Kribbella sp. NBC_01245: one gene and its partner. The main gene of each other region encodes a partner of the protein of the gene in region 2 in a complex. Links are inferred from orthologs where the notes say so. Each region holds a gene or a part of one and is shown on either strand. Other genes may lie near its edges. The genes, in order: rplI and rplT.

The links.
Region 1: rplT (region 2) and rplI share a complex: the UniProt entries of both Bacillus subtilis proteins name them as parts of the 50S ribosomal subunit. The link is inferred for Kribbella sp. NBC_01245 from one-to-one orthologs.

Annotation. Positions count from the first base shown.
Region 1 is NZ_CP108487.1:5,856,051-5,866,717, forward strand. What follows is about bases 4,455-7,342. They hold rplI (50S ribosomal protein L9), read left to right. Parts: upstream 4,455-5,619; coding sequence 5,620-6,066; downstream 6,067-7,342. Other genes in these bases: rpsF (30S ribosomal protein S6), read left to right, coding at 4,455-4,627; OG394_RS26665 (single-stranded DNA-binding protein), read left to right, coding at 4,710-5,288; rpsR (30S ribosomal protein S18), read left to right, coding at 5,372-5,605; OG394_RS26680 (hypothetical protein), read right to left, coding at 6,139-6,375; OG394_RS26685 (hypothetical protein), read right to left, coding at 6,379-7,342. Outside these bases: OG394_RS26630 (alanine racemase), read right to left, coding at 1-257; OG394_RS26635 (lipid II:glycine glycyltransferase FemX), read right to left, coding at 264-1,394; OG394_RS26640 (SDR family NAD(P)-dependent oxidoreductase), read left to right, coding at 1,447-2,175; gamma subclass chorismate mutase AroQ, read left to right, coding at 2,228-2,821; OG394_RS26650 (hypothetical protein), read left to right, coding at 2,832-3,236; OG394_RS26655 (deoxyribonuclease IV), read right to left, coding at 3,233-4,036; more of rpsF, read left to right, coding at 4,337-4,454; more of OG394_RS26685, read right to left, coding at 7,343-7,806; OG394_RS26690 (DUF6668 family protein), read left to right, coding at 8,071-8,715; OG394_RS26695 (TrbC/VirB2 family protein), read left to right, coding at 8,727-9,023; OG394_RS26700 (PT domain-containing protein), read left to right, coding at 9,046-9,900; OG394_RS26705 (hypothetical protein), read left to right, coding at 9,900-10,667. UniProt on the Bacillus subtilis protein: Binds to the 23S rRNA.
Region 2 is NZ_CP108487.1:8,289,406-8,300,071, reverse strand. Bases 3,795-6,681 are described here. They hold rplT (50S ribosomal protein L20), read right to left. Parts: upstream 5,488-6,681; coding sequence 5,101-5,487; downstream 3,795-5,100. Other genes in these bases: infC (translation initiation factor IF-3), read right to left, coding at 5,828-6,472; rpmI (50S ribosomal protein L35), read right to left, coding at 5,564-5,758; OG394_RS38200 (TrmH family RNA methyltransferase), read right to left, coding at 4,242-5,066; pheS (phenylalanine--tRNA ligase subunit alpha), read right to left, coding at 3,795-4,199. Also shown: OG394_RS38215 (gamma-glutamyltransferase), read right to left, coding at 1-588; pheT (phenylalanine--tRNA ligase subunit beta), read right to left, coding at 601-3,090; more of pheS, read right to left, coding at 3,090-3,794; OG394_RS38180 (DUF1844 domain-containing protein), read left to right, coding at 6,939-7,373; OG394_RS38175 (potassium channel family protein), read right to left, coding at 7,370-8,161; OG394_RS38170 (hypothetical protein), read right to left, coding at 8,217-8,876; OG394_RS38165 (DUF4365 domain-containing protein), read left to right, coding at 9,186-9,674; OG394_RS38160 (hypothetical protein), read left to right, coding at 9,671-10,666. UniProt on the Bacillus subtilis protein: Binds directly to 23S ribosomal RNA and is necessary for the in vitro assembly process of the 50S ribosomal subunit. It is not involved in the protein synthesizing functions of that subunit.

The DNA of each region.
Region 1 (10,667 bases), 2.4 Mb from region 2 along the record:
ACGTTCGGGCCGACCTGCGTGCGCACGAAAGGGCGCCACGGGGTCAGGACGACCACTTCGGCCTGCGGGTCGCTCGGGACTTCTTCATAGGTACCGACGGCCACCGTCTTGGCGCCGAGGGCGGCTGCTTCGGCCAGCAGTCGGGCATTGCCGACGCCGTAGCCGTTACCTTTCGCGACCGGCACGATGGACTCGTTCCACGTGGAACGTAAATGCTCGCGCCACCGAGCCTGGTCGATGTGCAGAGTCAGGGGCATGTCAGGTCATCGCCGTCTCATGTAGAGGTCGAATGCGGTGTAGAGCGGCTTGTTCAACGGCAGATCCCACTCACCGACGTACTCGACGGCTTCGCCGCCGGTGCCGACCTTGAACTGGATCAGCCCGACGTGCGGGTCGTCCGGATCCAAGGTGTCGGTGATGCCCCGTAGGTCGTACACAGTGGCGCCGGACTCGAGCGCGTCCGACATCATCCGCCACTGGATGGCGTTGGATCCACGCACATCCCGTTTGGCGGTCGAGCTGGCTCCATAGGAGTACCACGAGTGCCGGCCCACTCTGATCCAGATCGTGCTCGCGACCAGATCGCCTTCGTGGTGGGCGTTGTAGAGCCGGAAGTCGCAACAGCCATGCGGCTGGGTCGTGAGCGCCTCGTACATCTTCACGAAGTACGGCAGCGGCCGCGGCGTGAAGTGATCCCGCTCGGCCGTCTCGACGTACAACGCGTGGAACGCCTTCAGGTCCTCGGCCGTACCGAGGCTGACCTCGACGCCCAGCTTGTCGGCCTTCTTGATGTTGCGCCGCCACAACTGGTTCATGCCCTTGAGTACGTCATCGGGCGTCTTACCGCCGAGAGGCACCTGGAACACGAACTGCGGCTGCCCGGCGGCGAAGCCCTCGCCGACGCGCGGAGCCTTCCAGCCGAGGGCGTGCAGCTGCGCGATCACGGTGGCGCCGGACGGCTCGATCACGTCGGGCCGGACATCACCGAGGCGCGGCTGCTGACCACTGGCGATCGCGTCCTTGATCGTCTTCGCGGACCAGCGCCGGGTCGCGACCGGCGGACCCATCCGCAGGCCGAAAGCCCCTTGTTCCTTGCAGTGTTCGGCCAGTGGGCGCAGGTAGCGGCCGACGTCGATCGCGTCCCAGTCGATCACCGGGCCCTCGGGCAGATAGGCGAGATAACGCTTCACCTTCGGCATCTGCCGGTAGAGCACCAGCGCCGAGCCGAGCAGCTCAGCGGGATTGGCCGGATCGAACCAGCCGAGCGACTCCGCTTTCCACTCGCCCTTCACCGCCGCCCAGCCAGGGGTCTGCAGGAAGCTCGCCGACGGGCGCGACGCGATGAACGCCGCGTGATCGTCGGTGGAGATGGGCCGGATCAACAAGTCACTCACGGTGCGCCAGGTTACCGGCCCACGCTCAATCGCCCGAACTAGGCTGGGTCGAATGAGCTTCGTCGCGCTGGTCACGGGTTCCACGTCGGGTATTGGCGCGGCTACAGCGCGTCGTCTCGCGGCCGATGGTTTGACCGTCGTCATCCATTCCCGCAGCAGTGTCGAAGCCGGCCAGGCGCTGGCCGATGAGCTTGGTGGAAGCTACGTCCAGGCCGACCTCGGCGTGGACGCGGAGGCCACCGGTTTGGTCGAGCAGACTCTCGCTCGGCATGGCCGGCTCGACGTACTCGTGAACAACGCGGGCATCAGCTGGCCCGTCCCTCATGCCGATCTCGACGCGTTGAGTGCTGCCGATTGGCGCCGGCTGCTCGACGTGAACCTCATCGCGCCCTGGCTGCTCTGTACGGCGGCCCTTCCGGCGCTGCGCGCTTCCGATCGCCCGGGCGGTGGCGCGATCGTCAACGTCACCAGCCATGCGGGCGTCCGGCCGAAGGGCAGCTCGATCGCGTACGCCGCAAGTAAGGCCGCGCTCAACCACATGACCAAGCTGCTCGCCGCCGCGCTTGGACCTGCAGTGCGGGTCAACGCGGTAGCGCCCGGACTGGTGGATACGCCGCTCACCAAAGACTGGACCGAGGCCCACGAACTCTGGAACTCGCAAAGCCCCATGCGCCGTCCGGCCCAGCCCTCCGACGTGGCAGACCTAGTGGCCGCCGTACTAGCTAATACGTACCTGACGGGTGAGGTGATCTTGCTGGACGGTGGGCTGAACCTTCGGTGAGTACGGCGTGCCTTGGGCGCGTACTGGTGGTTCCGGCTGGTTTGCTCGGGTTATGCGTCTACTAGTACGTGCTGCCGCGGTTGCCGTGTCTTTGGCGCTCATGCCCGTCTTGCCGGCTGACGCGACCACGGCCCGGTACGACGTACAGGTGGTGCCGGGTGGTCCGCTGTTGCCGTTCACGCGTGCTGCGGCGGATCGGGTGTTGCTCGCGGACAAGGTGGCCGCGGCGAAGTACGGCACGCCGGCGCCGATCGACGATCCGGTGCGGGAGAAGGCGATTCTCGAGGCGGTGGCGGCGAAATCGCGGGAGTGGGGGATCGACCCGGAGGCGTCGGTACGGATCTTCCGCGACCAGATCGAGGCCAAGAAGGTGGTCCAGCGGGAGTGGTATCGCCGGTGGGACTCGGGTCAGGCCGAGCCGCCGGCCGAACGACCCGATCTCGGCCAAATCCGTCCGCTGATCGACAAGCTCAACGCCGTACTGCTCGACGAAATCCGCCTCACGGTCGACGTCCGGGCGCGACCGTCATGCGTCACCAAGCAGACGCGTGCCTACGTCGCGGTGGTGGTTGAGAAGCGGCTCGACCCGTTACACGCGACCGCGCTGGCCCGGGCGCTGACGTCGTTGTGCGCGATGCTGCGATAACGTCCGGACCATGGCCGCCGCGGATCACTCCACTCACCCCGCTCGACGCTCGACCGCGTTCGTCTATTGGATCTGCGTGGTGCTGACGCTGCTGGTCGGCGTCTTCCTGGCGGTCGACGCGAGCGCGGGCGGCTACGGCACCCCGGCCTGGGTCGGCACCAGCATCGCCGCGATCGGGCTGCTCGCGCTGGCCGGCCTGTACGCCGCTTGCGCGCTCGGGCGGATCCGGCTCGAGACGTCGATCCTGGCCGGCCGGTTCAAGGGCAAGGCGACGTACTTGCATGTGACGGTCGTCTGCCTGGTGCTGGTGATCGGCGCCGACATCCTGATCCCGAACCGCGAGGCGGGCAGTCTCGCCGTACTGTTCCCGTTCGGTATCGCCTACTGGTTAAGCCACGCCACCTCCGAGCACTAAGCGAGTTGGGCGCGGAGGTAGTCGATATCGGCCTTCTGCCCGTGCTCGTTGTTCGGCGTCTCGACGACGACCGGGGCGCCGGCCTGACGCACCACCGTGACGATGTCGGCCGGGTCGATCTCGCCCTCGTCGAAGTTGCTGTGCCGGTCCGCGCCGGAACCGAAGGCGTCGCGGGAGCCGTTCGCATGCACGAGGTCGATCCGGCCGGTGATGGCCTTGACCTTCTCCACCACGTCGGAGAGCTGCTCGCCACCGGCGTGGAAGTGGCAGGTGTCGAGGCAGAAGCCGACCCGGTCGACATGCTCGTTGCCCGAAGCCTGCACCGCATCCCACAGCCGGGTGATCCGGTCGAGCTGGCGGGCCATCGCATTCTCCCCGCCGGCGGTGTTCTCGATCAGCAGCGGCACGGCCAGGTCGGCCCGCTCGATGCACTTGCGCCAGTTGTCGAACCCGACCTCGGGGTCGTCGCCCTTGCCGACGTGGCCGCCGTGCACGATCAGGCCTTTCGCGCCGATCGACGCGGCCGCGTCGAGCTGCTGCTGGAGGATCTTGCGACTGGGGATCCGGATCCGGTTGTTCGTGGTCGCCACGTTCACCAGGTAGGGCGCGTGCACGAACAGGTCCAGCCCGGCGGCCTCGGCCGCGGCCTTCAGCGCCGCGGCACCGCCTTCGTAGGCGACCTTCGGGGCTTTCCAGCCCTGCGGGTCACCGAGGAAGAACTGAACTACCTCCGCACCGCGGCCGGCGGCCTCGGCGAGCGGGTTCTCCTGATCGACGTGCGCACCCAGTTTCAAGCTCATTCCGTCACCTTATTAGGCCGCACCGACAGTTTTCACCGCCGCGACCGACCCGGCCGGACCGAGGGCCGGAGCAGGGGCCGGACCAGGGCCGGACGCAGCCGGATGATCACGCAGGGGAGTCGAAGGGCCTGTGGATAGTGGTCAGGGCATCGTCCGTACGCTGGTATTCTTTCCGTGGGCCTGGTCCATCGACCGGGTCCGTTTCCGATCACCGGCGACCGATGCCGGTGGGAGGACCGCATCGCCCTCCTGCCACGGAGAGACCGTGGCCGCCAAGTCCGAAGGAGGTGGAGTTCGCGCATGCGTCGTTATGAAGTCATGGTGATCCTCGACCCTGAGCTCGAAGAGCGCACCGTTGAGCCGTCCCTCGACACGTACCTGAACATCGTCCGCAAGGAAGGTGGAACGGTCGAGAAGGTCGACATCTGGGGCCGCCGCAAGCTGGCCTATGACGTCAAGAAGAAGGCCGAAGGCATCTACGCCGTCATCGACCTGACCGCCGAGCCGGCCGTGGTCAAGGAACTCGATCGTCAGCTCACGCTGAACGAGTCGATCCTGCGTACCAAGGTCATCCGCCCGGACCAGCACTGATCCACGGGGTCGTCAGCACCATCGGTGATGTCGGCGCCAAGCCGCAACTGATAGTCGCACCCGATATGCAGGAGGAACGGTAATGGCAGGCGAAACCACCATCACTCTGGTCGGCAACCTTGTCGACGATCCCGAGCTCCGGTTCACGCCCTCCGGCGCGGCCGTCGCGAACTTCCGTATCGCGTCGACGCCCAGGACGTATGACCGGCAGACCGGTGAGTGGAAGGACGGCGATTCGCTGTTCCTCAGCTGCTCGGTGTGGCGACAGGCCGCGGAGAACGTGGCCGAGTCGCTGCAGCGCGGCATGCGGGTCATCGTGCAGGGACGGCTCAAGTCCCGGACGTATGAGACCCGCGAGGGTGAGAAGCGCACCGTCTTCGAGATCGACGTCGACGAGGTCGGTCCGAGCCTGCGCAGTGCCACCGCCAAGGTGACCAAGGCCATGCGGTCCGGTCCCGGCGGCGAAGGTGGCGGCGGTGGCTTCGGTGGCGGTGGCGGCGGCAACTTCGGTGGCCCCGCCGGTGCACCCGGCGGCGGCGCCCCGCAGAACGATCCGTGGGCCACGCCCGCGGGTGGTGGCGGTGGCGGTGGCCAGGCGGCACCGCAGAACGACCCGTGGGCCAGCCAGGGCGGCGGCGGCATGGAAGAGCCGCCGTTCTGATCAGCAGTACAAACCCGTAACAGTGACCATTCCGGCCGGCGTTCACGCGTAAGGCCGGGCTCTAGTAGGAAGAGAGCACCACAATGGCCAAGATCATTCGGAAGCCGAAAAAGAAGGTTTGCGGCTTCTGCAAGGACAAGGCAACGTACGTCGATTACAAGGACACCGCGCTACTGCGCAAGTTCATCTCCGACCGCGGCAAGATCCGCGCGCGTCGGGTGACGGGCAACTGCGTGCAGCACCAGCGCGACGTCGCCATCGCCATCAAGAACGCTCGTGAGGTGGCTCTGCTGCCCTACACGAGCACCGCTCGCTGAGGGAGGTCCCACCTATGAAGCTCATTCTTGCGCAGGAGGTCGAGGGCCTCGGAGCCCCCGGCGACATCGTCGAGGTCAAGGACGGTTACGGCCGTAACTACCTCGTTCCGCGTGGGTTCGCCATTGGCTGGACCCGTGGCGCGGAGAAGCAGATCCAGTCGATCAAGCGGGCGCGTGACGCCCGGGCGATCCAGGGCAAAGAGCACGCGAGCGAGATCAAGAACCAGCTCGAGCAGCTCGGCGTCAAGCTGACCGTGAAGGCCGGCGAGACCGGTCGCCTGTTCGGTTCGGTCACCCCGGCGGATGTCGCCGGTGCGATCAAGTCCTCGGGTGGCCCGTTGGTCGAGAAGCGCGCGATCACGATCGCCGCGCCGATCAAGACCACCGGCAAGCACCAGGTCTCGGTGCAGCTGCACCCCGACGTGGCCGCCACGGTCCGCCTCGAGGTCGTAGCGGCCTGACCTCCGCTCACCGCAGCAAACGAAAGGCCCGCATCCCTTGAGGATGCGGGCCTTTCGCTTTGGTCAGAGAGGTCAGCGATTTTCGGGGGCCGGCCAGGTCGGTTGCTGGGGGTCACTGGCAGTCGAGCCGCTGGCGGGCGGGTCCACGACGGGCCAGGTCTGGATGTCCGGGTCGTTGGCGCTGGTGTTGCCACTCGGCTGTTCGATGGCGGGCCACTGCGGGACGGGCGGGTCGTCGGCGGCCCACGCCGAGCCCGGCACCAGCACCATCCCCAGGGCCGCCAGCAAGGCGGTCAGTGATCGACGCATAGGTCAGCCCGGGGGGAGGTTGAGGGCGTAGATCACGTTGTCGTGCAGGATGATGGCGCGGTTACCGGCCACGCCCCACGGACGGGCCATGTTCAGGTCGACCGACTTCGGGACCTTTTGGCCGGCGGTGACGAATGCGCCGGAGGTGTTGTAACGGCCGTAGACCCGGCCGCCGGCCGCGCTCAATGGCTCGAAGCCGGCGATGGTGTCGATCTTGTTCGTCGTCACGCTGATCACGCAGGTGCCCCAGGCTGCGACCTTGCCCTCGGCGTCCGGGATCCACTTGGCGCCGGCCGCGTTGGAGGCGGTCGCCTGAGCACAGATCGCGACCGGGTCGCCCGACTTGGTGCTGTGCACGACGGGAATCACGTTCTCGGTCTTCGTCTTCCACAGCACCAGCACCCGGCCGGCGCTCGCGACCACCACGCGCTCGATCTGACCGGTCGACCCGGGCGGGCTCTTCGGCTTGACCTCGGCGATCGGCTTGTCCGGCTCCAACAGCCACCAGGGCCCGTAGTACGCCGCGAGCAGGACCTGCTGGCCCTCGGCGAGCATCACGCTCGCCCGGCGCGGGATCTGCGCCGCGTCGATCGGCCGCAGGCTCTCACCGGTGACCACGAACGTGCCTTCCTTGTTGAACACCAGCGGGGACGAACCGTAGAACTGCACCGTCGTACTCGACGCCAGCTTGATGAACTTGCCGGTGGCACCCTCGCGCGGCCAGTAGGACAGGTAGTCGTCCGAGACCACCGCGACCACCTGGTTGCCATCGACCGTGGTGAAGACCGGACTCTTCGAACTCTTGTTGACCTTGTCCTGCCAGAGCACCTTGCCGTTGGGGTCCAGTACGGCGACCTTGGCGTCGGGCGTGATGAACGCCACCTGCTTGCCGTCGGGAGCGACCGCCGGGGTGGTATTCGGCATCACGTCGACGCTCCAGCCCGCGTTGTTCGACCAACCCGAGGGCACCGGCCGGAAGTTGAAGACGTCCGGCTTGATGCTCGGCTCGGGCAGCGGAGGCAGCGTCGTCGCGACCACCTCCGGCTCTTTCGGTGTCCGGTTCCGGAAAACGAGCAGATAGGTCAGTGTGCCGGCCAGCAACGCCACGGCCACACCGATGGCGACGTACACCGGCCAGACCGGCTTACCGCCACCACCGCCACCGCGGCGACCGGTCTCGGGCGCGATCGCGTCCACCGAACCGTCCGGGTGGATCACCAGCGGCCAGGACGATCCGTCCGGCTCGACGGCGGTCGCCTTGATCGGGCGGCCGAGTTGCGCCGCGCGATCGGCGACGATCGCCAGCGCCGCCTGGCGGGGATCCTGGTCGACCACTGGATGGCTTCGGCCAGCGATCTTCACCTCGCCGTTGTGGGCGTCGTACAACCGGATCGTGACCTTCGGCCACGACGGGATGCCCTTGTCCGCCACCTTGCTCCCTCGTCGGCACACTCCGTCCGGGTGATCGGAGCTACCGCCCGTTTCTAGCATGCCGCGAGGCCCACCGTGGCGCTCAGAGGCATCTTGAGTCACGGCTTGTGACACAGGTTGCGGACAATCGGCAAATCGGGCTTGTAGTGACCCTACGGCGCGATACAAAATCCCTGTCCTGTGGACCAGTCGTCACGCGGTGTTCCGAGAGGCGGGAGAATGTCTTGGGCCGCAACGCCCTCACCCCCTTGAGAGGAGGCGACTGTGACTCAGCCGCAGCACAATCCGTGGACCCGTCAGACGCAGGGCCCGGGCGTGCCGGCTCCGGGGCCGGTGCAACCACCGGTCCAGCCCCAGCCTGCCCAGCACCAGCCACTCGGTGCGCAGGCCCCGCAGTACGGCGTACCGGCGCCCGCGCCGGAGGAGCGGTTGCCGAAGTTCGCGATCCCGGCGGCCGACACGTTGTGGTGGCTGGGTGTGCATGGTGGGTCCGGGGAGACCACGATGTCCCGGCTGCTGCCGGGGACGCACGCGGCGGGCCATCGCTGGCCGATCCCGCCGCCGCCGGTGCCGACCCCCATCGTGCTGGTGGCCCGCACGCACGCCTATGGTCTACGGGCCGCACAGCGGGCGGCGACCGAATGGGCCTCCGGAGTGGTCAGTGGAGTCAGCGTGCTGGGACTCGTCCTGATCGCCGACGCCCCGGGCCGGTTGCCCAGGGTGCTCGACGACTTCGCCGACATCGTCGGGGGCGGAGTGCCACGGGTGTGGGATATCCCGTGGATCGAGGAGTGGCGCCGGGGAGAGGATCCGACGCCCGACAACACGCCCGACGAGGTTTTCGAAGTTCTTGAATCCATCTACGCGCTCCGTGCGTCAAACCAGGCGGTCTACCCCGCTTCGTACTGAAAGGTCAACTGATGTCTCTGCTCGAACTGGTTCCGCCGAAGGTCCTCACGTTCGTTCCTGTCGGCGTTCCGGACCCGGGAGCCGGCACCGCGCCGGGCGACTCCGAAGGCAAGATCACCACCGTGATCGGCTGGGTCACCTGGATCGCGTTCGCAGTCTGCGCCCTGGGCGTCATCATCGCCGGCGGCATGATGGCCGTCGGCCAGAAGCGCGGTGAGGGTGGCGAGCACGCCGCCCGCCTCGGTTGGGTGCTCGCGGGCTGCATCGTGGTCGGCTCCGCGGCCGGCCTTGTGAACGCCCTGATCTGACGCGACCGACGAACGGGTGCCCGTGGCGATCTTCAGCAAGTCCGATGACGGCGACGAGATGGACGGCGACAGCCTCTGGGAATCCAGGGGATTCATCGCCTCCGTCATCGTCGTCGTCGCCGTGGTGATCTGCGGACTCGCCTGGCTGGTGCTCGGCGGTGGCGGGGACGACCCGAACACCAATCCCACGGTGGACCCGACCGGCGTCCCCACCGAGACCCCGACCGTCGAGCCGACGGGGCCGCCGGCGACGGCGGACCCGACCCCGACGGATCCGCTGCCGACGGACCCGGTGTCACCGGGCGCCTCGCCGAGGCCGGGCGCCTGCACGATCAAGCCCGGTGACCAGCGGATGGCCGCGACGGCGCCGACCGGCGTCTTCTGGCGGTTCGAGGGCGGCATCCTGGTGCCGTTCAAGCCCACCGTCGGCCCGCTGGTGCATGATTCGTCCGGTGTCTTGAGTTGTTTCGCGCATTCCCCGATCGGCTCGGTCTTCGCCGCGATGAACAGCCTGGCCCAGGCCCAGGACGCGCAGAACGCCGAGCGCGTGATCAGGGCGCGGGTCGCACCCGGTCCCGGCCGTGATCGGGCGCTGGCCGACGCGAGGCTGGCGCGGATCAGTCCGACCCCGTTCGTGGGCGGCAAGGCGCAGGTCCAGTTCGTCGGCTACAAGTACGTCGACTGCTCGACCAACCGGTGTGTGCTGTCGGTGGCAGTGCAGTCCGGCGCCGAGGTCGACAAGGTCGCCGGGCTGGTCGTGGTGATGAAGTGGTCGGGCGGCGACTGGAAGATCGACCTCCGGTCCGACGGCAGTATCAGCGGCGATCCCGACGTGCTCGGCTCTCTCGACGGGTACGTCCGCTTCCGAGGAGCGTGATGATCGCCCTCGGTTGTGGCCTGTCGGACATCGGTGCCTGCCTCGAGGAGTTCCTCACCTTCGCCGTCAACAAGGTGCTCGGTGGCCTGCTCGACCTGATCCTGGACGCGATCAAGTGGGTCGTCGCCCACGCGGTCAAGTTCATCCTCGAAGCGATCGGCACGTTCTGGATCAGGCTGCCGACCATCTCGCTGACGGACAGCGGTCAGCCGTCGTCGACGATCGGTTTCGTCGAACAGCAGACGGTCTGGTTCGTCGCCGCGATCGGCGTCTTCTCCGTCATCATCGCGGGTGCCCGGATGGCCTGGTCGGGTCGCGGTGAGCCGCTCCGCGACCTGGGCAAGAGCCTCGGCACCCTGCTGATCGTCTCCACGGCCGGTATCACCATGGTCACCCTGATGACCCAGCTGGCGGACTCGATCGCCATCGACGTCATCAACGCCTCCCTCGGCGCCAGTGGCGAGACCTTCGCCAGCCGGATGGCCGACTTCGTCGTGAACCCGATGGTCGCGCCCGGTACCGGCCTGTCGATCGTGCTGATCTTCGGTATCGCCGCGATCCTCACGAGCTTCGTGCAGATCGTCATGATGCTCGTGCGCAGCGGCATGCTGATCCTGCTCGCCGGTGTGCTGCCGCTCGCCGCGGCGGCCACCAACACCGAGATGGGCAAGGCCTGGTTCAAGCGGGTCGTCGGCTGGCTCGTCGCGTTCATCGTCTACAAACCGGTGGTGGCGCTGATCTACGCGACCGCGCTGAACCTCGCCGGG
Region 2 (10,666 bases):
CTGCAACGACTCGGCGAGGTGCGGGATGACCACCGTGGACCCGGTGGTGAGGACGGCGCCCGTCTTGTCATGTACGACGGCGTGGCTCGGCTCGTGCCAGCCGAAGATGATGTCGTGCGTATAGCCCAGGTAGTACGCCGAGGTCGGGCCCAACGGGAAGCCGGAGTGGGCGATCTCGACGGCAGGCCGGACGACCTCGTGCCAAGGCGCACGCCCGTACCGCTGGTGGGCGAGGTCGAGCGCCTTGAGAGCGCCCGGCGTCGCGACGGACCCGTGGCCGACCGTGGTCGTGGTACCACCGCCGTACTCGGTCTCGATATCCCAGACGCCCCGGCCGAACCGCTCCGGCGGCAGACCTCGGCCGGGCATCTCGACCCAGCCGTCGATGGTGACGGGATCGCCGCCGGGTGGTTGCACCGTGACGAATCCGCCCGCGGCCGGTGAGACCACGCCGATCTCGTTGACCATCATGACCAGCGTCGCCGCGAGGGCAGCGTCGACCGCGTTACCGCCCTCGGACGCGAGCCGGACCCCGGCCTCGGCCGCCGCCACGTTCGGCGCGGCGACCGCGACCCTGGGACTCGTCACGATCGGGCCGGATCAGCCGACGCGCTGAACGGCACCGAACCGGCTGACCGTGACCTGCACCGCCGCTTGCCTGGCCTCGGCCACCTCGGTCTCGGTGAGAGTCCGATCGGGCGCCCGGAAGCGCAACGCGAAGGCCAGCGACTTCTTGCCCTCGCTGATCTGCTCACCCGTATAGACGTCGAAGAGCCGAATCGACTCGAGTAGATCGCCCGCGCCTTCGACCAGCGCCGCCTCGACGTCGGCCGATGCCACCTCGGCGGGCACGATCAGCGCCACGTCCTCCTTGGCCACCGGGTACGACGAGAAGGGCTCTGCCGTCACCGAGACCGGCGCGGCCTCGATCAGGGCGTCCAGGTTCAGCTCTACGGCTGCCGATCGCGCGGGCAGGCCGAACGCCTTGCAGACCGTCGGGTGCAACTCACCGGCATAACCGACGATCGTGTCGCCAACGGACACCTCGGCACACCGGCCCGGGTGCCACGGCGCGCGCTCGACGTTCCGCAGCACCGGCTCGACTCCGACGGCCAGTGCGACCGTACGAGCGACCTGCACGGCGTCGGTCCAGCTGACCGGCTGGGCCTTGCCCCACCAGCCGGCGGCCACGCGGGCACCGGTCAGTACGGCGCCGAGGTGCAACGGCTGGTGCGGGAGCGCCGCGTCGAGCGCGAGCAGCTCCTCGTCGGTCGGCCGCTGCGCCACCGAAGGCAACGGCGCCACGCTCACGCCGCCCTCGGAGGCCTTCGGCAGGAAGACCAGGCTGGTCTGGAACAGCGCGAGGTCCGTCGTACCGCGGCCGACGTTGCGCTCCGCCGTACGGAGCAGCCCCGGCAGCAGGGTCGTCTGCATGGACGGCTCTTCGTCGGACAACGGGTTGGCCAGGCGGACCGTCGTACGGCGCTCGTCGTCGCCGGGCAGGCCGAGTGCGTCGAAATCAGCCTCGCCCACGAACGGGTAGGCCACGACCTCGGTCAAACCCGCGCCGACGAGGGCCGTCGCGATCCGGCGGCGCCGGCGCTGGGACCCGGTCAGACCCTGGCCACCCGGAGCGGGCGGCAGGACCGACGGCACGTTGTCGTACCCGTAGAGCCGGATGACCTCTTCGGCGAAGTCGTTGGGGTCCCGCAGATCCGGCCGCCAGCTCGGCGCGGTGATCGTCAGGTCCGAACCAGCGGTCTCGACCTTGCAGCCGACGGCCTCGAGCCAGGCGACCGTATCCGCGTCGGAGATCGGAGCGCCCGCCACGGTGGCCGCGTGCGCGACTGGGATCGTCACCGGCTCGGCGGTCGCGGGCTCGCCCACGACCGTCTCGTCCGGCGTGATCGTGCCACCCGCAAGCTCGGCCAGCAGATCCGCGACGCGCTGTGCGGCGTACCGCGGAAGGGCCGGGTCAACGCCACGCTCGAACCGGCGCGACGCCTCGGACGACAGCTTGTGACGGCGGCTTGAGCGGGCGATCGTGATCGCGTCGAAGTGCGCCGCCTCGATCACGACGTCGGTGGTCGACGCGGAGATCTCGGTGGTCGCGCCACCCATCACGCCGGCGATACCGATCGGGCCGGAGTCGTCGGTGATCAGCAGGTCCTCGGGGTCGAGCTCGCGCGTCTGGTCGTCCAGCGTGACCAGCTTCTCGCCTGCGGTCGCCCGCCGTACGACGATGTCGCCGGCCAGGCGCGCCTTGTCGTACCCGTGGATGGGCTGCCCCAGCTCGAGCATCACGTAGTTGGTGATGTCCACGCCGATCGAGATCGAGCGCATACCGGACAGCGCGAGCCGCTGCTGCAGCCAACGCGGCGACGGCGCGCTCGGGTCGATCCCGGTCACCGTGCGAGTGACGAAAACCGGGTTGGCGGCAGCGTCCTCGACCTTGACCGGGTAACCGCCCTTGCCGGCACCGGTCAGCTCGAGCGCGGCCGGGTCTTTGAGCGGCACGCCGTACGCCGTGGCCGCCTCGCGGGCGACGCCACGGATGGACAGGCAGTACCCGCGGTCGGGCGTGACGGCGATGTCGAGCACGTCCTCGCGGAGCTGGAGCAGCTCGATCGCGTCGTCGCCCGGCTTCGCCTCGTCGGCGCCGAGGACGAGGATGCCGCCCTTGCCGTCATCGCCGAGACCGAGTTCGGCGGTCGAGCAGATCATCCCGTTCGAAACGTATCCGTACGTCTTGCGTGCCGAGATGGCGAAGCCGCCAGGCAGCACCGCGCCCGGGAGTACGACGACGACCAGGTCATCGACCTCGAAGTTGCTCGCGCCGCAAACGACCCATTGCGGCTCATCCGCGCCGATGTCCAGGGAGCACCAGCGGATGGTCTTGCCGTTCTTCTGCGGCTCGGGCTCGAACGTGAGCACCCGGCCGACGACGAGCGGACCGGTCAGACCCGCGCCGCCCTCATCGACGGTCTCGACCTCAAGGCCGGCCCGAACCAGCTTCTCGCCGACCTCCCGGCCGCTGACGCCCGCCGGCAACTCGACGTACTCGCGAAGCCATGACAGTGGGACCCGCATCAGATCTCCATCCCGAACTGGCGGCTGAACCGCACGTCACCCTCGACCATGTCCCGCATGTCCTCCACGCCGTTGCGGAACATCAACGTCCGCTCCAGACCCATCCCGAACGCGAAACCGGAGTAGCGCTCGGTGTCGATCCCGCAGGCCTGCAGGACGCGCGGGTTGACCACACCGCAGCCGCCCCACTCGATCCATCCCTCGCTGCCACACGTACGACATGGGCGGTCCGGGTTGCCGACAGACTCGCCACGGCAGACGAAGCACTTCAGGTCGACCTCGGCCGACGGCTCGGTGAAGGGGAAGTAGTTCGGCCGGATGCGCGCCTCGAGCCCCTCGCCGAACATCGCGGTGACGAAGTGGTCCAGCGTGCCCTTGAGGTGCGCGAGCGTGATGCCCTCGTCCACGACCAGGCCCTCGACCTGGTGGAAGACGGGCGTGTGGGTCGCGTCCAGCTCGTCGGTCCGGAAGACCCGGCCCGGGCAGATCACGTAGATCGGCGGCTTGCGGGTCAGCATCGACCGCGCCTGCACGGGCGACGTGTGCGTCCGCAGCAGCGTGCCGGAACCGGCCGGCTCGACGAAGAACGTGTCCTGCATCTGCCGCGCCGGGTGGTCCGGCTGGAAGTTGAGGGCGTCGAAGTTCAGCCACTCGGCCTCGACCTCGGGTCCCTCGGCGACATCCCAGCCGAGTGCGGTGAAGACGTCCGCGACCTGCTCGGAGATCAGCGACAACGGGTGCCGCGCGCCGAGCTGCGGGGTGTGCCAGGGCAGGGTGACGTCGACCCGCTCGGTGGCGAGCATCCGCTCCTCGTGCTCGGCCTCGAGCACCAGCTGGCGGGCCGCGAAGGCCTCGTTGATCGCCTTGCGGGCGGTACCGATCCGCTGGCCGGCCTCCTTGCGGGCCTGCGGCGGCAGTGAACCGATCTCGCGATTGGCCAGCGCGATCGGCGACCGGTCGCTCATGTGCGCGAGCTTCGCCTCCTGCAAGGCGGCGAGATCCGCCGCCGCGGTAAACGCCTGCAGCGCCTCGTCCGTAGTCCGCTCGATCTCGCCCGCATGCAGCGGCGTGACCTCGACCGGGTCATAGTTCGTGTTGGGACCGGACATGCACAGGCCTTCCATCAAAATTTGGCTGGAACTGGGGCAAGTCTAAGAAGTTGCCGTACGACGCTGCGCGCGGGCCGACGCGTAGAGGCAGACCGCGGCCGCTGTGGCCAGGTTGAGGCTCTCGGCACGGCCGTAGATCGGCACCTTGACCGAGTGATCCGCGATCGCGTTGATGCCGTCGGGCAGGCCGTGCGCCTCGTTGCCGAACAGCCAGGCCGTCGGTTTGGCCAGCGTGCCGTCGTTGATGCAGTCGTCGAGATCGGTATCGCCATACCCGTCGGCGGCGAGCACCTGGATGCCCTGCGCCCGCCAGGCCCGCGCGGCCGCCTCGATATCCACCTCGACGCTGATCGGCAGGTGGAAGATGCTGCCCACGCTGGCGCGAACGGCCTTCGGGTTGTGCGGATCGACCGACTCCGCCGACAACACGACCGCGTCGGCACCGGCCGCGTCGGAACAACGGATCAAGGTGCCGGCGTTGCCCGGGTCACGGACTTGCACGCCGACGGAGATCAACTTCGCCTCGGCGGTCACCGCTTGGTCCAGCGGTACGTCGATGAGGCCGCAGATGGCGACGACGCCCTGAGAGGTAACGGTCTCGCTGAGGGCTTCGGCGCCGGCCCGGTCGACGTCGTACCAGCTGACACCCCGGTTGCGGGCGAGGTCGCGCAGGTCGCGATGGCGCTCAGCCACGCCGGGTTCGGCGTACACCTCGATGACGAGGTCGGCCTGCTCGAGCGCCTCCCGGACGGCCTGTGGGCCTTCGACCAGGAAGCGGCCGCTCTTGCGCCGGAACGCACGAGTGGCGAGCCTCCGGGCCTGCTTGATCCGCGCGGATTGTGCGGTCAGCAGGACCGGGCTCGCCACTTGCGTTGAACTGCTACTGATGCCGGAGCGTTGCTCAGGCAGCGTCGGTCTTGACGTCGTCGGCCTTGGGCAGGGCCGCCTTGGCCAGCTCGACAAGCTTCGCGAACGCCGGCGCGTCGTTGACGGCCAGGTCGGCGAGGATCTTGCGGTCGACCTCGACCTCGGCCAGGCGGAGACCCTGGATGAGGCGGTTGTAGGTCAGACCCTGCGCACGCGACGCGGCGTTGATGCGCTGGATCCAGAGCCGACGGAAGTCGCCCTTGCGCGCCCGGCGGTCACGGTACGCGTAGACCAGCGAGTGGGTGACCTGCTCCTTGGCCTTGCGGTACAGGCGCGAGCGCTGGCCGCGGTAACCGCTGGCCTGCTCGAGTACGACGCGGCGCTTCTTGTGGGCGTTGACTGCCCGCTTCACGCGTGCCATGAGGTGTTACTCCTTGTATTTCTGCGCCGGAGGAAGGTGGCCCACCGGCGGGGATGTGCGTGGGAGGAAGGCTCGGTCAGATGCCGAGGAGCTTCTTGACCTTCTTGATGTGGGACTTCGCCACGTCGACCTCACCGTCAAGACGACGGGTGCGGCGGCTCGACTTGTGCTCGAGCAGGTGGCGACGGTTGGTCTGCTCCCGGCGAAGCTTGCCCTTCCCCGTGACCTTGACGCGCTTCTTCATCCCCGAGTGGGTCTTCATCTTCGGCATGGTGGCCGTTTCTCCGTTTTCTCGTTGAACTCGTTGCGGGTGATGCTCCGGCCTCGCGGCCGGAGCCGGTCACTCCGGATCGAGGTTGTCGGCCGGGCCCTTGGGCTTCTTGGTGTGGCCTGCGGCCACCTCGGCCTCGTGCTGCTGGACCTGCTCGGCACGCTCCAGCCGCTCGGCTTCCAGCTCGGCCTCACGCTCGGCGAGCTTCTTGGCCTTCTCGGCCTCGACGTCGACGCGTGCTTCCGACTTCTTCTTGTGCGGGCCGAGAACCATGATCATGTTCCGGCCGTCCTGGCGCGGCGAGGACTCGACGAAACCGAGCTCGCTCACGTCTTCGGCGAGACGCTGCAGCAACCGGAACCCGAGCTCGGGCCTGGACTGCTCGCGACCGCGGAACATGATGGTGATCTTGACCTTGTCACCGGCACGCAGGAACCGAACGACGTGACCCTTTTTGGTCTCGTAGTCGTGCGGGTCGATCTTCGGCCGAAGCTTCATCTCTTTGATGACCGTGTTGGTCTGGTTCCGGCGGGACTCACGAGCCTTCTGCGCGGTCTCGTACTTGTACTTGCCGAAATCCATCAGCTTGCAGACCGGCGGACGGGCCGTAGCCGCGACCTCGACCAGATCGAGATCGGCTTCCTGTGCCAGCCGAAGGGCGTCCTCGATCCGAACGATGCCTACCTGCTCACCGTTCGGTCCGACCAGCCGCACCTCGGGAACGCGAATGCGCTCATTGACGCGCAGTTCAGTGGTGATGGGTCCTCCTGGGTTGTCCGTGTGTTCTAGCCACCTCTAGGCCGCACAGGCGGCCGGTAACTCCACCGGGAAGATCCCGGCGGAGGACATACAAAAAGGCCTCCGTGCAACCACACGAAGGCCCAAGTTCCCAGATCGACGACATCACACCCTGTGAGCGTGAACGTCTATCGCCGCCCCCTCCAGCCAGGCTGGGGAGCCGGTGTGACCGGGACCCGACGACTGGTTGATCTCACGATCGGTCTGTCGATGCGGGTGGGAGGTGGCCCTCCGCTTGTGACCAGAACAACCGGCAGGCTCCCTTTGTTCCATACACAGGAGTCGCCGCTCGACCTGGTCGGTCGCCCGCCAAGAGTAACAGGGGGTCGCCGCGATCACCACATCGGCGGCAGCCGCACCCGCTAAAGCTACGCTGACGCCCATGGAACCAACAGCCGCCCACCCCGAAACCGAGCCGACCACCGAAGCTCCGGCGGACGTCGTCGCCGACGCGTCACAGGCGAGTGGGGCGGATCCGCTGTCGACGATCTCGCGGGATATCGCCGAGGTGCCGAGCGTGGAGATCATCTCCACCGCCGCCCTCCACCTGATGAGCGCCGCCGCCGTCAACCTGGGCCTGGCCGAAGACCTTCCCGACCACAAGGACCTCGACGAGGCCCGCTCCCTTATCCACGCCCTCGCCGGCCTCCTAGACGCCTCGGTCCAATCCCTAGGCCACCACCACGCCGCCCCCCTCCGCGACGGCCTCAAATCCCTCCAACTAGCCTTCCGCGAAGCCTCGTCCATCCCCGACGAGCCTGGCGCGGGCCCCGGCGAAAAATACACCGGCCCCGTCCTCCCCTCCCCCAAGCGCTAACCCCTTTCGACGTCCTCCGGCCGCTCGGCGCTCTGAGCGGCCGATTGGGCCTGCCGTGCGGCGATCAACTCCGCACGAAGGGACGCAACCTCGGCGCTGAGTGCCGCCAGGTCTGCCCTAGTGATGGCGTGGCCCTCTTCCTCGACCTCGGCGACCCGCTGTACCAGCCAGGATGCGAGGGAGGCGGTCACCACACCGAGGAGGGCGATCCCGGCCAGCATCAGCCCAGCCGCGATCACTCTCCCAGCAGCGGTCACCGGATAGCGGTCGCCATATCCCACCGTGGTCACCGTCGTTAAGGCCCACCAGAGCGCATCCCCGAAGTTCTGGATCGTCGCGCCGTCTCTTCCCCGCTCCGCATCGAGCACGGCCAATGCCGCAATGAAGACCAGCAAGACCGACGAGCCGGCCACGTACACGGCGACTCGTCCACGCAGACTGCTTCCGGCGTACCTGTTCATCACGTTAAGCAGTGTCAGCAGCCGAAGCAGCCGGAGCGGTCTAAGCACCGGCAGCGCGATCACCGCCAGGTCAACCAGGTTCGTGGCTACGAACCTGAGCCTCGACGCTGACAGCAGAAGCCGAGCGATGTAGTCGAACGCGAACAAGGACCACGCGACCCAAGTGACCGTTTGGCAAAGTGCGACGAGCCCAGGTGAGAGATCCGGGACCAGGATCGGCCAGGCATAGGCAACGAGGAACAGCACCGCCAGGATGGTCAACGGCCACTCGGCCAGCCGCTCCCACCGGGCCTCTGAGGCTTCGTCTGGTGGGCCGAATCGCATCATCACCGTGTCAGCGTAGTGACGCCCGGTTGCATAGCTGCCGCGGTCGCCTGATTCCTCACATGACGTGTAGGTCGTGGGCCTCTACGTGTACGGCGCCGCTGGGTTTGCGGGTGAGGTTCAGTTCCAGGGTCAGGTCGGTGGTTTCGGTGGGATCGTCGGCGTTCAGGAACTCGACGGCGACCCAGGTGTGCGTCGGCGTCCGGATGACCCACGCCTCCCAATCGTCGAACGGCGGCGGTGGCATGAGGAGGCGAGCCGGGACGCCGTCGCCGTAATCGTCCACCCACATCCAGAAGTCCTCCGCGTGCTCGGACCGGTCCGGCGGTAGCAATGCGGCCAGCGCGTCCACGTCACGGGCCACTACGACCTCGACGGCCCGGCGCACCGCGGCCTTCTCGTCCTCGGCGAGCTGCCAGATCCCGTCGTCGGCGTCGTAGGGATGCCAGCTCCACTTGTCAACCATCGCTTCGAGAGCGACCTGGTCCGCTGCCCAGAGGCGAACCCGCACTCGGCCATCGACCTCGTCGGCGGTGACGTCGGTGATGGTCGCCTCCGGCACCGGCCGCTCGACGGAGACGGCTTCGGCCGGCGCGAACCGCAGCCACACCGAAGGTTCGGTCGCGCGCAACAAATGAACCCGGACCTCATGCGGACGACGGGCTACCCGCTCGATCTGGCTCCCGGCAACCTGGTCTCGGAGTCCCCGCAGTTCCATCCCGGAATCACATCACGATTCCCGTCCCCACGGCCTGAGCGGGCGTACTCGGGCCGAGCAGCGAGCTGCGCCTGGCGGGTAAGAGTTGGTCCGCGGAGTTTCGGAGAACACTCGCCCGATCAGTGGCTGGGTCAGCATCGGAAAAGGTCGGCGGCGTGGCATAGCCTCGGCATGCCGAGAGGGCGAGCACGCTCCGTGACGCGCCGGTAGCTTATGACTACCGGCCGTCAGGGGGCAGCTATGACAACCAGTGGTGGACAGAGCGCTGTGGCGAGGCCGCTGCGGGGTGACGTGCCGAAGACCCAGTCGATGGAGGTGCTGCAAGTGGCATACCTCCACGCCGTCGCGGCCGCCGCCGGCTGCACACTCGGCTCCGTGGCGCCCGACCGCGGCATCGCCGACTGGACCGTCGGGCACATCTCTGAAGAACACACCGCCGATACCGAATCGACCATCAAGGTTCAGCTGAAAAGCACACATCAGGTCGCACCATCGCCATCCGGAGACTTCTGGAGCATCACCCTCGAGAACGAGCACATCGCCAAGCTCGCCCAGCAACCGGTGACTTTGCCGCGAATCCTGGTGGCGATGATCCTGCCGCGAGAGATCGACGATTGGGTCGGAGTGAGTTCCGATTTCATGACCCTTCGGCACTGCGCCTATTGGGCGAACCTCGCCGGCACCACGCCCAGCGGACAAGGCAGATCAAATGTGCGCATCCCGACGGCCAACGTCTTCGACGTGGCGGGGCTCTGCTCGATCATGGCGACGGTCGGTCGTGGCGAGGTGCCCAGATGACTCGGCCATCGGGCATCCGCCCGCACAACACGGAGAATGTGGACCCCGAGCTGCTGGCAGCACTCCTTGAAGGTGCGGGCTGGCAGCAAGTTGGTGGTCGCCTCGGCGAATACACCCGATATGCGGCACCAGCGGCAGAACAGATTCTCGACGGTTCAACTCGGCGGCTACTGATTCCACTTAATCGTCGGAACAGCGACTACGCCGAGTTGATGCACGATGCGCTGACACAGCTGTCTGACCTGGAGGTCTCATCGCCCGCAGCTGTCACGCCGGTTCTCAATCGACTCGCGGCCGCTCCCGGCGACGAGGTCCGTTTCAAGAAGGACGTTGCAACGATCAACGGCGCTATCCCGTGGCTCACCGGGGAGGAGCTTTACGCGTCCGCCCGAGGTCTCCTGGTAGCCGGGGCGAAATCGCGGATGACGAGGAAGGCCTATTTCGGCCAGAGCAACGGCCTCTTCGCGAACCGTTTCCTTCGGGCCGTACTGATGGGCCAGACCCAGATCGGCAGTTACGTCGTCACCGCTTTCACGCCTAACAGTCAGGAGTTTCCAGACCGGATCGGCAAGGACAACACGAATAGCCTCACCGGGTACACCGGTCGCGAAATCGTCGAGTCGATGACCTCCGGGCTGGCGGCGACTAGTGAGGCGATCGAGCACTACAACTCGTCCAGCTCACTGGCTGCTTTCGAGGACGGAGTCAGGCACGGCATTTCTCGTGAACTGACCGACTCGCTGCGCCAAATGGTCAAGAACAGTGACGGCGCCGAAGTCAAGGTCGAATGGTCCATCACCCCCGCTGACCTCCGCGACACACGATCCATGGATTCATCGGTGGAATTCGAATTCGACGGGAGCGTTGCCGACGTATTGCGGCGCGCCAGCGACCACCTGGCTCAAACGACACCGGCAGAGTTCGTCCAGGTCATCGGCTGGCCGGGATTACTCGCGAAGCCGAAGCCCGGCGAGGCGGGCCTCATCAGTCTG